DNA from 3 places in the Bacillus sp. N5-665 genome. Region 2 is predicted to be linked to each of the others. Evidence: riboswitches for the same ligand, from Rfam matches in the RefSeq annotation. Region 2 holds a riboswitch; each other region holds the start of a gene.
The links. Region 2 has a riboswitch for lysine ahead of lysA (diaminopimelate decarboxylase). Riboswitches for the same ligand answer to the same signal wherever they lie in the genome.
Positions count from the first base shown of each region.

Region 1: it holds a riboswitch for lysine, as region 2 does, so the genes downstream of both, MNO09_RS26610 (amino acid permease) here and lysA (diaminopimelate decarboxylase) in region 2, are expected to answer to the same signal.
Region 3: it holds a riboswitch for lysine, as region 2 does, so the genes downstream of both, MNO09_RS15165 (amino acid permease) here and lysA (diaminopimelate decarboxylase) in region 2, are expected to answer to the same signal.

Region 1 covers NZ_CP093325.1:4,675,029-4,679,690, forward strand. Annotated here, with positions in the region: gene MNO09_RS26600 (ABC transporter ATP-binding protein) at 1-346, opposite strand, end outside; gene gapN (NADP-dependent glyceraldehyde-3-phosphate dehydrogenase) at 936-2,375, shown strand; lysine riboswitch at 2,554-2,740, shown strand; gene MNO09_RS26610 (amino acid permease) at 2,887-4,311, shown strand; gene MNO09_RS26615 (ABC transporter permease) at 4,372-4,662, shown strand, end outside.
Region 2 covers NZ_CP093325.1:4,151,353-4,156,014, reverse strand. Annotated here, with positions in the region: gene pssA (CDP-diacylglycerol--serine O-phosphatidyltransferase) at 1-435, opposite strand, end outside; gene MNO09_RS23855 (LTA synthase family protein) at 618-2,504, opposite strand; gene MNO09_RS23850 (DUF3888 domain-containing protein) at 2,759-3,154, shown strand; lysine riboswitch at 3,244-3,425, shown strand; gene lysA (diaminopimelate decarboxylase) at 3,606-4,662, shown strand, end outside.
Region 3 covers NZ_CP093325.1:2,455,205-2,459,866, forward strand. Annotated here, with positions in the region: gene MNO09_RS15155 (DNA alkylation repair protein) at 1-622, opposite strand, end outside; gene MNO09_RS15160 (iron-sulfur cluster biosynthesis family protein) at 656-961, opposite strand; gene MNO09_RS15165 (amino acid permease) at 1,075-2,541, opposite strand; lysine riboswitch at 2,654-2,846, opposite strand; gene MNO09_RS15170 (GNAT family N-acetyltransferase) at 3,170-3,619, shown strand; gene MNO09_RS15175 (sulfite exporter TauE/SafE family protein) at 3,659-4,662, opposite strand, start outside.

The DNA.
Region 1 (4,662 bases), 520 kb from region 2:
CACCAGTACGATTTTTATGATAAAACGTCGGTGTCATCTTAAGTAAATGCCCCATAAACTTAGAGCGCATCGTCTTCTCCAGTACGAATGCTCCCCCAAACAGCTGATGTTGCCAAACGAAAGTAAGACCATATCCAATTACCGTAACCCCTATTAAAATAAGAATAAATTGCATAATTGCCGCATTCGTTAACGTTCCTGTTTTTATATTATCAATCGTAACCCCTAACACTTTCGGGGGAATGACTTCAACTATATTCACAATTAAAAGAGCTCCAATGGCGATACTATATCTCTTCCAATGCTCTTTAAAAAACCATTTTAGCTTTAGTAATACTGATAACAATGTAACCTCTCCCTTCTCGTTCTCGTTTCACTCCCATTTCTTTACCCACTATCCAGACCCATCACATTTACATTTCGTAATCCATACAGTCTCATCACATTTTTCCACCTTCCAAATTTTTATATAGTAACGTGGAAAATAAACAAAAAAAAGCATACCGCCGCTTGACGATATGCACAAAAATGCATAAAAGCGTACGTTACGATATACGCAACGTACGCTTTTTATAAGACAAAGATGCCTTATATATCCGCACGGGTTGCGTAATGATATGAATGTTTTCTGCCATTTAACAGAGCTAAGCCCATTACATTTACGATTACAATCATTACGCACACCCCCTTCATTTATTTTCCATTTATAATCTTACAACTTTATTGAGTATTCTGTCAATTATTTTTTTACAAATCGAATAAAAATATACGCTACATCATTTTGAAATAAGGGAATCTTCTGTAAGAAAGGGCATACAAAATAAAAAAAGAATAAGAAATCGTTTTCACAAACATTTCATTTGAAAAATGCTATCAAACACCCTACAATCACCTTATACTCACTCTTACAAGTTGCTATTTTAGGAGGACTAATCATGACAACTAGCAATACGTACAAATTTTATTTAGACGGAGAATGGAGAGAAAGCTCTTCGGGAGCAACAATCGAAATTCCATCTCCATACTTACACGAAGTAATTGGACAAGTACAAGCAATTACTCGCGGAGAAGTAGATGAAGCAATTGCATCTGCAAAAGAAGCTCAAAAATCATGGGCGGAAGCTTCTCTACAAGATCGCGCAAAATATTTATATAAATGGGCTGATGAGCTCGTAAATATGCAAGATGAAATTGCCGATATCATTATGAAAGAAGTCGGTAAAGGTTATAAAGATGCGAAGAAAGAAGTTGTTCGTACAGCTGATTTCATTCGTTACACAATCGAAGAAGCTCTTCATATGCACGGAGAAAGCATGATGGGCGATAGCTTCCCTGGCGGAACGAAATCTAAACTTGCGATCATCCAACGCGCACCACTTGGTGTTGTATTAGCAATCGCACCATTTAACTACCCAGTAAACTTATCTGCTGCAAAACTTGCACCAGCATTAATTATGGGTAACGCTGTTATTTTCAAACCAGCAACTCAAGGTGCAATTAGTGGTATTAAAATGGTTGAAGCACTTCATAAAGCTGGCCTTCCAAAAGGTCTTGTAAACGTAGCTACAGGACGCGGTTCTGTAATTGGTGACTACTTAGTAGAACACGAAGGCATCAATATGGTATCGTTCACAGGTGGTACAAACACAGGTAAACATTTAGCGAAAAAAGCTGCAATGATTCCACTTGTATTAGAACTTGGTGGTAAAGACCCTGGTATCGTTCGTGAAGATGCTGACTTACAAGATGCTGCAAACCATATCGTAAGCGGTGCATTCTCTTACTCTGGTCAACGTTGTACTGCTATTAAACGTGTACTTGTACACGAAAACGTAGCAGACGAGCTTGTTAGCTTATTAAAAGCGCAAGTAGCTGAGCTATCAGTTGGATCTCCAGAACAAGACAGCACAATCGTTCCATTAATCGACGACAAGTCTGCTGACTTCGTTCAAGGTTTAGTTGACGACGCTGTTGAAAAAGGTGCAACAATCGTTATCGGTAACAAACGTGAGCGTAACTTAATTTACCCAACATTAATCGACCACGTAACAGAAGAAATGAAAGTTGCTTGGGAAGAGCCATTTGGCCCAATCCTTCCAATCATCCGTGTTTCTTCAGATGAGCAAGCAATTGAGATTGCTAACAAATCAGAGTTCGGCTTGCAAGCAAGTGTCTTCACAAAAGACATTAACAAAGCATTTGCAATTGCTAACAAAATCGAAACTGGTTCTGTTCAAATTAACGGACGCACAGAGCGCGGCCCTGACCACTTCCCATTCATCGGTGTAAAAGGTTCAGGTATGGGCGCACAAGGTATTCGTAAGAGCCTTGAGTCTATGACACGTGAAAAAGTAACTGTATTAAACTTCGTTTAATCTTATATGTAGAAGCTGATCTAGTTTTAGATTAGCTTCTTTTTATATCAAATAATTATTCATTCCTAATAACAAACTCTTCTCTATAATCTGATTATTACTATATCCATTGACGTATAAAAATACATTTGTTACTCTTAACTACGTTAATTTAATATTTAAATCCTCATTCGTATCTCGGTGAGGTAGAGGTTGCAATCATTAAGAGTATCGTTTCAGGAGATGTAGTGGCATTGATGAAGGAATGAGAAAGGAATGATTGCCGAAGTAAGTCGTGTCCACCATGCACACTTGCTGGGTCTGCATTTAATAAGTGCAGAACTGTCACAAACGAAACGTTTCGTTTGTGGAGAGCTATCGAGAGGTATGTCGTGGGTTTCTTATAAGATAGAAAGCATGTAGCGGCAAATTACGTGCTTTTTTTGTTTTGTTTGGGACTTTTCTTCTCTACTAAGAAGACATACATATCTCCTCGCTTGACTTGGTTATACTAACTTTGGAGGTATTTTCTATGCAACAAAAAAAATGGGGCTTTTGGGTACTAACAGCTTTCGTTGTCGGTAACATGGTTGGCGCTGGTATTTTCATGGTGCCAAGTACGTTGGCACAAACAGCAAGCCCTCTCGGTGTCACTTTAGCTTGGTTAACAACAGGGTTTGGTGTTTTAATGCTAGCTCTTGTTTTCGGTAATTTAGCAATTCGTCGTCCTGATTTAACGACAGGACCACAAAGTCATGCATATGCTTTATTCTCATCACCAAAAAAGAAAAAAATGGCTGGTTTCAGTATGGTATGGGGATATTGGGTTGCAAACTGGGCAAGTAACGTTGCCATCATTACATCTTTCGCGGGATATTTATCACTCTTTTTCCCAATTATGAAAGATACACGACTACTATTTTCAATCGGTTCTTTTAACATAGAAGTCGGAAAACTAATTACATTTACGATTTGTTCCATCTTACTTTGGGGAACTCATATTATATTAACAAACGGTGTAAGTGGAGCTGGAAAGCTAAACTTCTTAGCAACAACAACGAAAGTAACTGGATTCCTTTTATTCATCGTCGTTACATTATTTGCATTCGAAGCTTCTAAGTTTGGACAATGGTACACACCGATGATCGATAAATCAGGTGTATCACACGGCCTTCTTTCACAAGTAAATTTAGCTGCTCTTACAACGCTTTGGGCATTTATCGGAATTGAATCGGCAGTACTTTTATCAAACCGTGCTACCTCTCCTAAAACAGTAAAACGCGCAACAGTTGCAGGATTACTTATTACAGTTGCGATTTACTTAGGAATTACCATTTTAACAATGGGTGTACTTCACGTTGATAAATTACAAGCTTCTGAACGTCCATTAGCAGATGCATTAAATGCTGCAATGGGTCATGGCGGCGGGAAACTGATGGCATTACTTGCTCTTACTTCCCTATTCGGTTCTATATTAGGCTGGATTTTATTAAGCTCAGAAGTACCGTATCAAGCAGCAAAAGAAGGTTTCTTCCCTTCCTTCTTCACGAAAACAAATAAAAAAGGAAGTCCAATTTACTCATTACGACTAACAAACATTATGTCGCAAGTGTTCTTATTCTCAACACTATCCGGAACAATTGCGGAAGCTTATACATTCGTTATTACCGTATCAACACTAGCCTACCTCATTCCATATCTCGTTTCACCAATCTTCCAGTTAAAACTAGTCGCAACTGGTGAAACATATAAAAATGAAATGCGGGCAAGAATTACAGATGGCATAGTCGCAGTGATCGCACTTTGCTACGCACTATGGGTTATTAAAACCGGCGCAGCCGATATAAAAACGTTCCTTCTCGGAATTGGTTTATTCGTAATTGGCTTTGCCTTCTATCCATTAATGAATCGTGATCAGAAAAAAAATAACGAAAAGAAAAACGAGCAAGTTGCGTAACGCAATTTGCTCGTTTTTTCTTTTGTAAAACATATATAATAGAACAAAGAGGTGAAAAACATGTCAATTGAATCACTATGGAGCAGCCGCTTCCAACAACATATTCAAAATATCATTACATACTTTGCACGTATGATTAACGGTTTACTATATAGCTTTATCTTCGTTGCCTGTATAGGTGCTTACTATTATGCAAAGTTTCTTAAGACAGCTCCTTCTAAAGGACTATCTTTATTACTTATTACAATCGTCCTAACAGCGATTATAACGAGATGTCCTATCCGTACATTTATTCAAAAACCTGATGCTGTCTATTTGCTTGCATTAGAAGAGAAACTAACATCTTATTTT
Region 2 (4,662 bases):
AATGGTATGTGAAAATAATGTTAAGAAAGCAACAAGCCCTCCGGCTGCTGTAATCGGTACGCCAGTGAAATATTTCATTGAAGTAGAAGATGGTGTTACATTAAATCGTGCTAAACGGTATGCTCCGAAAAGAGGGAATAGTCCCGCTATGTATAGTCCGATGATTCCGTAATTGGAGAAAGATGTGTAATACATGAGAACAGCAGGTGCTGCACCAAATGTTACGACATCCGCCAGCGAGTCAAGTTCTTTTCCCATTTGTGAATCAACACGTAATAAACGAGCAACACGTCCATCAAGACTATCTAACATCATCCCGATAAGTACTAAAATAGCAGCTGATTTATAATATCCTAAAGATGCATAGCCGATAGATAAGAATCCACTATATAAATTTCCGAGCGTAAATAAGTTTGGAATAGCTGCTCTATACAAAATCTGATCCCTTGCTTTCTGTAATAAATTCTTAATTAGTTTATGAAATTTTACTTATTTTATCATACCATAAATTTCTTCCTCATACGAAAAAAATTCCCAATTTGTGAAAGATTTCATAGCGGAATGATTTGAAAAATAAGTAAAAAAAGAAGCAACTTTTATAAAAGTTGCTTCTGGCGCTATTCAAATTTCGTTGTCATTGTTCCGGTTTTATAACGATTGTTAGGGTCGAAACGTAATAAGTCTCCATAAATGAGTTTGTCGGAGAGTTTCAATTCAGTTTTTGCTTTTTCGATATTTGGTTGACATAATGAAATATCCGCTTCTTCACCTGTATTTCGTTTATAGCACATGTTTTTTGTATAAACATAGTTTTCCGAAACGAAGCTACCATCACGCATTACCATAAGTGGATCTTCTTCTTTAATAAATAGGTCAGTTCCAAATTCAACTGATTGATTTGTTTTAATACCAAGTAAATGAAGTAGTGTTGGTTTAATATCAATTTGACCAGATACTTTAGAAATGACTTTTCCTTCTTGACCAGGTACATGAATAATGAGAGGGACGCGTTGTAATTGCATAGAATCAAACGGTGTAATAGCGTCTTTCCCAAGGAACTGAGCCATAGCTGTGTTATGGTTTTCAGAAATACCATAATGATCTCCATAAATGACAATAACGGAATTATCATACAGTCCTTCGTCTTTTAATTGTTTAATAAATAATTTCAGAGATTCATCCGTGTAACGAACGGTTGGGAAGTAGCGGTTTACAACACCACTTTCCGAATTAAACTCATCAACATATTGATCTTCTGGATTTAAAAGAAATGGAAAATGGTTTGTTAAAGTAATAAATTTTGTATAGAACGGTTGTGGTAAAGATTTTAGCTTTGGAATCGATTGTTCAAAGAACTCTTTATCTTTTAATCCCCAACCGACAGACATTTGTTCTGTGCCTACGTAATCATTTAAATTAAAGTAACGATCATATCCAAGTGCAGGATACATTACATCACGATTCCAAAACGTTTTATCGTTGGAATGGAAGACAGCAGAAGAATATCCGTATTTTTTTAATTGTTCTGGTGTAGCTGTATATTCATTTGTTGCGTGAGTAAAGAATACAGAACCGCGGTCTAACGGATAAAGTGAATTTTCAACGATAAATTCAGCATCAGAAGTTTTACCTTGTCCTGTTTGATGATAGAAGTTATCGAAATAAAAACTATCTTTAATAAGTTCATTTAAAAATGGAGTAATTTCTTTTCCATTTATTTTTTTATTAATAACAAAACTTTGTGTAGATTCCATTGAAATCAAAATTACATTTTTACCTTTTGCAGCTCCAAATAAGTTTTTATCAACTTGCTTATCTTTTGAGTCTGTATAGTTTTTAATTTCAGAGAACCCGTCACCACTTGCAAATACACGTTCAGCTGAAGATTTAGATTGAAGTGTAATATCAAATAGATGATATGTGTATAAACCTAAATTTTTCACGACAGTTTGACGATCAAATGAGCGTGAGAACATTTGTGGTTTATAAATAACTGAAACAACAATTTGTAGTGCTAATAAAGCTGTTACACCGCTAAAGAAAGTTCGCTTCTCAGTGCGAGAAAGCGGCGTCTTGTCACAAAATGCTGGGAATTTACGCGAAAGAAACATTAAAATAATCGCATCTGCAAATAAAAGTAATGTTTTGTACGTAAAGAGTTCTTTTATACTTGTCCCTAAGTCAGCCATATTATTTGTTTGGAATAAAACTGGGAACGTAACGAAATCGTTATAAAACCCATAAAACATTGCATTTCCAAATAAAATAAAGGACAGTATAAAACTGATTCCAATTATAATGCGGTTTCGGTGCTTAGATGCAAGTAAAGCAAAACCGAAAAATAAAAGTAACGCAGCTAGCGGATTAATAAAAAGCATAAATTCTTCAAAGAAATTATCAATTTTAATATCAAATGCTAGCTTGTACACAATATATGTTTTTATCCATAATAAAACGACTGCAACGAGTGCAAATCGCAGTTTTGGAAACAGACGTTGTAGCATAATATACTCCTCTCCTAAAAAGCATGACAGTTCTTGTGAGCCGGTTTGGTTAGCGCCTCATTTTATATATACGAACAGTCCTTTGTTATTATGTTTATTATACTATGAGTATCATTATACGAAAATAAAAGAGAGTTGTGGGCTTTTTTATAATAATTGAGTAGAAAAAGGGCAGTGGGAGACAATAAAACGGAGTTTCTATGTATGATAATTATCGTGCGCAGAAAGAATCGTGTAATAATACGGAGGTTATAATGCGAAAATTATTATATTTTATAGTATGCAGTAGTGTTATACTTTTTGCTTCACCGAGTGTGTCGGTAGCCCAATATGATGCACCTCTTATGGAAGATGCCCTTTATTCTGTTTTATTTCCGAAAATAAATAAAGCAATTGAAAAGCAATATGGGAGCTTGAAGCCTTATCAATGTCCTAAAATTATTAGTTTAAAAAAAGTGTATAGCGGTACATATTTATTTCAAGCAAGTATTGAAGTAACGAAGTATGAACGAGTTGCTGGGAAAATTGCTCCACCATTTGAGAAGGTAACGATTACATTTAATAATGAAGAAGGCGAATGGGAAGTGTCAAAGATTTCAGTAAAGCGCTTACCAAATGATACGAAATTAAACTGTAAAAAAACAATATAAAAAATGGTTTGACAAATAAAATGGTCCTTTGGTATTGTTAATAGCAACAATTAGATGTTTGAAAATTAAATAGACTTACCTCATCTACTCTCAAAGGTAGAGGCCGCGATAGGAAAGAGTAAGCTATGGGAGATTTAATGGAATCTGTGATCATAGGTTGAAAGGGACTATTGCCGAAATATAAGAATAACCATCTTATTCATATATTGGGACTACATTGAATAAATGTAGTACTGTCATAATATTTCTTTTATGGAGAGCTATTTGGAGATGTTGATGCGGTTTCTTATTTTGAGGAGATAACAACTCGTTTATTTTTTCAATATATATTTTTCCTAATAAGAAACGCGTGTGAACATTGTTCCGCGCGTTTTTTGTCTATCTAAAAGCGTGCTGCAATGAATAGAAGATTGGGGTTATGAGTTTTAGAGGAAATAAGGGAGGAATTCAAATGTATTTACACGGCACAAGCCGAATCAATGGGCAAGGACACTTAGAAATTGGAGGGTGCGATACGACGCAGCTAGCAAAACAATACGGAACACCACTTTATGTATACGATGAAGAGTCTATTCGAGGAAAGTGCCGCGCGTTTCATCGTGCGTTTAAAGAAAGTGGTTTCTCTTATCAAGTAGCATATGCAAGCAAGGCGTTCTTGTGCATGGAGATGTGCCGAGTAGCTCGTGAAGAGAATATGTCATTAGATGTTGTTTCTGGTGGGGAATTATATACTGCGCTTCAAGCGGGATTTCCAGCATCTCGTATTCATTTTCACGGCAATAATAAAACAGAAGAAGAAATCGTGATGGCTCTGCAGGCAAATATTGGTTGTTTTGTCGTAGATAATTTCTTAGAATTAGAAATTTTGCATGATTTAGCAGTGCAACATGGGCAATTTGTGAACATATTAATCCGTGTAACGCCTGGAGTAGAGGCGCACACACATGAATATATTACAACAGGTCAAGATGATTCGAAATTTGGGTTTGGAGTTTCAAATGGTCAAGCGATGCAAGCAATTGAGCTTGCTTTACAAAAATCAAATTATAATGTGTTAGGAATTCATTCACATATCGGATCGCAAATATTTGAAACGGCTGGATTTGTTCGAGCGATTGAAGTTCTTCATCAATTTTTAGAACAGGTGAGAGAACGCGCGAACTATGTAGTAAAAGTATTAAATGTAGGCGGAGGATTCGGAATACGCTACACAGAGTCAGATACGCCATTAACTCTTGAGACATATGTGCGAGCTGTAACAAGTGCAGTGAGGGAACAATTTACAGTATGTAATTATCCCTTGCCAGAAATATGGGTTGAACCAGGCCGTAGTATTGTAGGTGATGCTGGAACGACAATTTATACAGTCGGATCTGTGAAAGACATTCCTGGTATTCGGAAATATGTATCAGTGGATGGTGGGATGACTGATAATTTAAGACCTGCTTTATATAACGCTCGTTATGAAGCGATGTTAGCAAATCGAGGGAATGATGAGAATGAGGAAC
Region 3 (4,662 bases), 1.7 Mb from region 2:
TAATATGATTGGCTACTGATTTTTGGACATATTTAGAAGGATCATTCATTAATGGCTCAAGAAGCTTTAAATTATTTGTAAAGTCACCTTTCAGAGCTCCCATTTTTTTAGCCCACGGAAGTCTTGGTCTTGTACCTTCGGAAACTAATCTTCTAATGTGGCTGTTTTCGTCATGAATCCACTGTTGTAATATGTGTAGTGTGTCTTCATGGTATGTTTTGAGAAAAGGCCGAATGGCATATTCAGCAGTATTCCTTTTTGTTATTGCATACATGGCGTTACATGAGGTTTCAAAATCGTTAAGCCCATATTTTTCAACGTATTTTGCAATAGGCATGTACATATATCCGTTTGTAAATGTGCCTACTTCTGTTGTGTTTTCTGGCCCCAATGTTTTCAGTAAAATATGTATTGCTGCATTAAAATCTTTTTGTAATGCATCGTGTAATTCATCTGCTATTACTTCTATACGTTGCTTTAACTCTAATTTTTCAACTTTACATGTTACGGAAGATACGAAGTTTCTTTTCGGAAAATTAGGATCGTGTTTACAAATAGAATCAGCCATTATTTCTGCTAATTCTTCATTAAATAAAAATTTTAACGGAACATATTTACCCATTTTTTCACCTCATTTGTCAGCTGAAAACAATTTTTATTTTTTAATCGACAATCCATAAACTAAAGTCTCACTCGGAGTCGTAATACTAAAACCTGTCGTCTTATAATCAAGTTTCACCGTATCACCAGTGTAGTCTTTCGTGAATGAATCCATTTGTACGATAAACTCGGCATCTTTATATACAACATCATCTGCATCATATGTATCCCAAATTAAATCAACATCAACGAAAATACTACAAGAGTTTGTCATTGTTCCTCTAATGCGAATGATCTTTTTATCTTCACGTTCTAATTTATGTATAGCTGCTTTTGCTTCATCAGTAATACGAATGTTCATGGTATCCCAACCTTTATATATATTTCCTTTATTATTGCAAAAACAGGAGAAATAGGGAAGGGAGAAGCATCGGAATAAAAAACGAGCAAACATATTTGTTTGCTCGTTTCACTTTATTTCAATTCACATTTATCGAGCGGAATCACTTTCGTTTTCTTCGTAAATTTATATCCTAACCATAGTACTAAGAAGAGTGGTAAACCGATGTAAGAAACGAGTACACCGTTCCAATCGATTGATTCGCCCATAAATGCGCCGTAGTTTTGACCTAAAATTACGATGACACAAAGTGCAAATGCGAAAATTGGACCGAACGGGAACCATTTTGCTCTATATGGTAAGTCTTTCAAATCTTTTCCTTGTGCGATATATGCTTTACGGAAACGGTAATGACTAATTGCAATTCCGACCCATGCGATAAAGCCAGACATTCCAGATGCGTTTAATAACCAAATGTATACAACACCGTCACCGAATAAAGAGGCAATGAAAGCGATACTACCGACAATTGACGTTACGATTAATGCGTTAACAGGTACACCGCGGCTATCTAATTTACCAAGAAACTTTGGTGCTTTTCCTTGGCGAGCTAAGTCCCAAAGCATACGAGTTGATGCATACATACCAGAGTTACCAGCAGACAATACTGCCGTTAAAATAACAGCGTTCATAACAGAAGCAGCAAAGGCAACGCCCGCTTTTTCAAAAATAAGTGTAAATGGACTTACTGTTACATCGCTTGCAGCAAGGCTTTCAGTCGTATAAGGAATTAATAAACCGATAACGAGAATCGCAAGGATATAGAATAAAAGAATACGCCAAAAGATAGAACGAATTGCTTTTGGAATGTTACGCTCTGGATCAGCAGTTTCACCAGCAGCTACACCTAATAATTCAGTTCCTTGGAATGAGAACCCAGCAGCCATAAATACACCGATAATTGCCATAATGCCGCCATTAAATGGTGCATCTGCAACAGTGAAGTTTTTAAAGCCAACAGATTCGCCGCCCATAATTCCGAAAATCATCATAAAGCCGACAATTAAAAAGATAATAATAGTAACTACTTTAATAAGTGCGAACCAATATTCAGATTCACCAAACCCTTTAACAGATAAATAGTTTAAAAGGAAAATAATAGCTAAACATAATCCACTCCAAATAAGAGAAGGGGTATCTGGGAACCAAAATTTCATAATTAATGTTACAGCCGCGAGTTCAGCAGCAATTGTAATGGCCCAGTTATACCAATAGTTCCATCCAAGTGCAAAGCCAAGGGATGGATCAACAAATTTTGTTGCATACGTGCTAAAAGATCCGGTAACAGGCATGTAAGCCGCGAGTTCAGCTAAGCTTGTCATTAAAAAGTAAACCATAATTCCAATTGCGGCGTATGCGACTAGTGCACCGCCAGGACCAGCTGTATGGATGACACCACCGCTGGCAAGAAATAGTCCGGTACCGATTGTACCACCGAGAGAAATCATCGTAAGGTGACGAGATTTTAATCCGCGTTTTAATTCACCTTGTCCTTGTGTAGTTTGCGTTTTAGAGGTAGATTGATTTGTTGCGCTATTCATGTTCAACACTCCTTTTCTTGTAGGTTAGGAAGGAGCGGGGGAGAAAAATACAAAAAACCGCCAAAGGAATTAGGCGGAACGTTTCACAAATAACCACCCCATCATACCCTTCCGTTAAGATAGCACCCCACGTTTACACGGTAATTTTGTAAACGTGACAGTTCTGTTCCTTTCGGAGACAGCCCCAGCTCATATTTCCAGAGAAGAAATATAAACTTCGGCAACTTTTCCTTTCAAACGGAGTTGGTGACATTCTCTGTGTCTCGTCCGTTTTACTCATAAAAGTCGCAACCTCTACCTCATCGGATTGATGAGGATTTGATATATTGCTAAGATTTTTAATATATGGCAATTGTAATGACTTTCTGAATATATTGCAAGATATTTTGTTAGGAAAAGTCAAAAAATATCGGTTATTGTATAGGAAACGCTTGCAAAACTCCACCCGAACCTACTGTTATGTAACAAAAAACAAATAAAGAAATTGTTATACAAATGTTTCGCAAAAAATATTGAAAAACCCTTTAAAAATAAAAGAAAATTCTGAAAATATAATTCGACATTCATAATAAGGTCATATTTTTTGTTATAATTAAAAAAACGTTTAAGCAAAAAAGGGGAAATTAACATGAAATTAGAAACAGAAAGACTCTATATAGTACCGTGTACAGAAGAGGGTATGCAAGTTGCTAACGAGCAAGGATATAACAGTGGTCCGCATATTGTAGGGCATGTAGAAAATGTAAAACAAAATAAGGTTTTATTACCTTGGGGCGCGTGGTATGTCATTCGCAAAGAAGATGACATCGTTCTAGGTGATATAGGATTTAAAGGGAAACCAAATGAGGAACATACAGTAGAAATTGGTTACGGATTTATTGAGAAATATTGGAATAAAGGGTATGCGACAGAAGCTGTAAGAGAATTAATAAATTGGGCTTTTCAAACAGGAGAAGTAGAAACGATTATTGCGGAGACACTTCTTGAAAATGATAGCTCGATTCGTGTATTAGAGAAATTACATATGAAGAGAATTGACACTACAGAAACGATGATTAATTGGAAAATAGAAAAATAAAAAATACCGCTCGAAGTATATCGGGCGGTATTTTTATCGTTATGGTAGCATTTGTTTTTGATCATTCGGATATCCGGCTGTCGATGCGTTAGAACGCTTGGAATGATTGCGAACAGCAATGAAAATAGAAATAATAACGACAAGACCAACTGCCACGTAAGAAAGTGAAATAATAGTTGGATCAACTTTAAATGTAGTAAGCAATGTACGAATGTTTGTAAAGATAATAAGGCCACCAACTAATACGCCAAGTAAATGAGAAGGAACGATGCGTACTAGCCATGCAGCGATTGGTGCCGCAACGATACCACCGAGCATGAGAGAAAATACCCAAACCCAGCTTACTTGTTCCCATCCAAGTGAAATGAAAAATCCAATTGTTGCAGCGAGTGAAACAGGAAATTCGCTCGTATCTACAGATCCGATAACTTTTCTAGCTTCATTTCCTCTTGCCAAAAGTACAGGTGTCGTAATCGGACCCCAGCCACCACCACCAGTTGAATCAACGAATCCAGCGAATAAGCCAAGCGGAACAAGCTGTTTTGCAGACATACGTTTATTTGAAGTAACAATTTGTTTTTGAATGATGAATCGTAATAAAATATAAACCCCTAAAGTAAATAAAAATACGGAAATGTACGGTTTAATTACATCGCCAGGTAAATTGCTTAAAAAACATGCCCCAATAAATGCGCCAATTGCTCCTGGTAATGTAAGCCTGGAAACGGTATATTTATCAACGTTTCCAAATTTGATGTGAGATGCACCAGAAGCGGCGGTTGTAACGACTTCAGCTAAATGAACAGATGCGGAAGCTACAGCTGGTGCGATACCAAACATTAATAATAGTGAGGTAGATGTTACCCCGTACGCCATTCCAAGTGCCCCATCAATCAATTGAGCGAAAAATCCAATAATAGCAAAGACAATTAATTTCTGCATAAATAATCCCCCTGTAATAATAAATGAAAAAGGCACTTTTCCCGTATGAGAAAAGTGCCTTTGGTTTTTCCAATCAGCAATAATTAAATTTGTTTCATTAT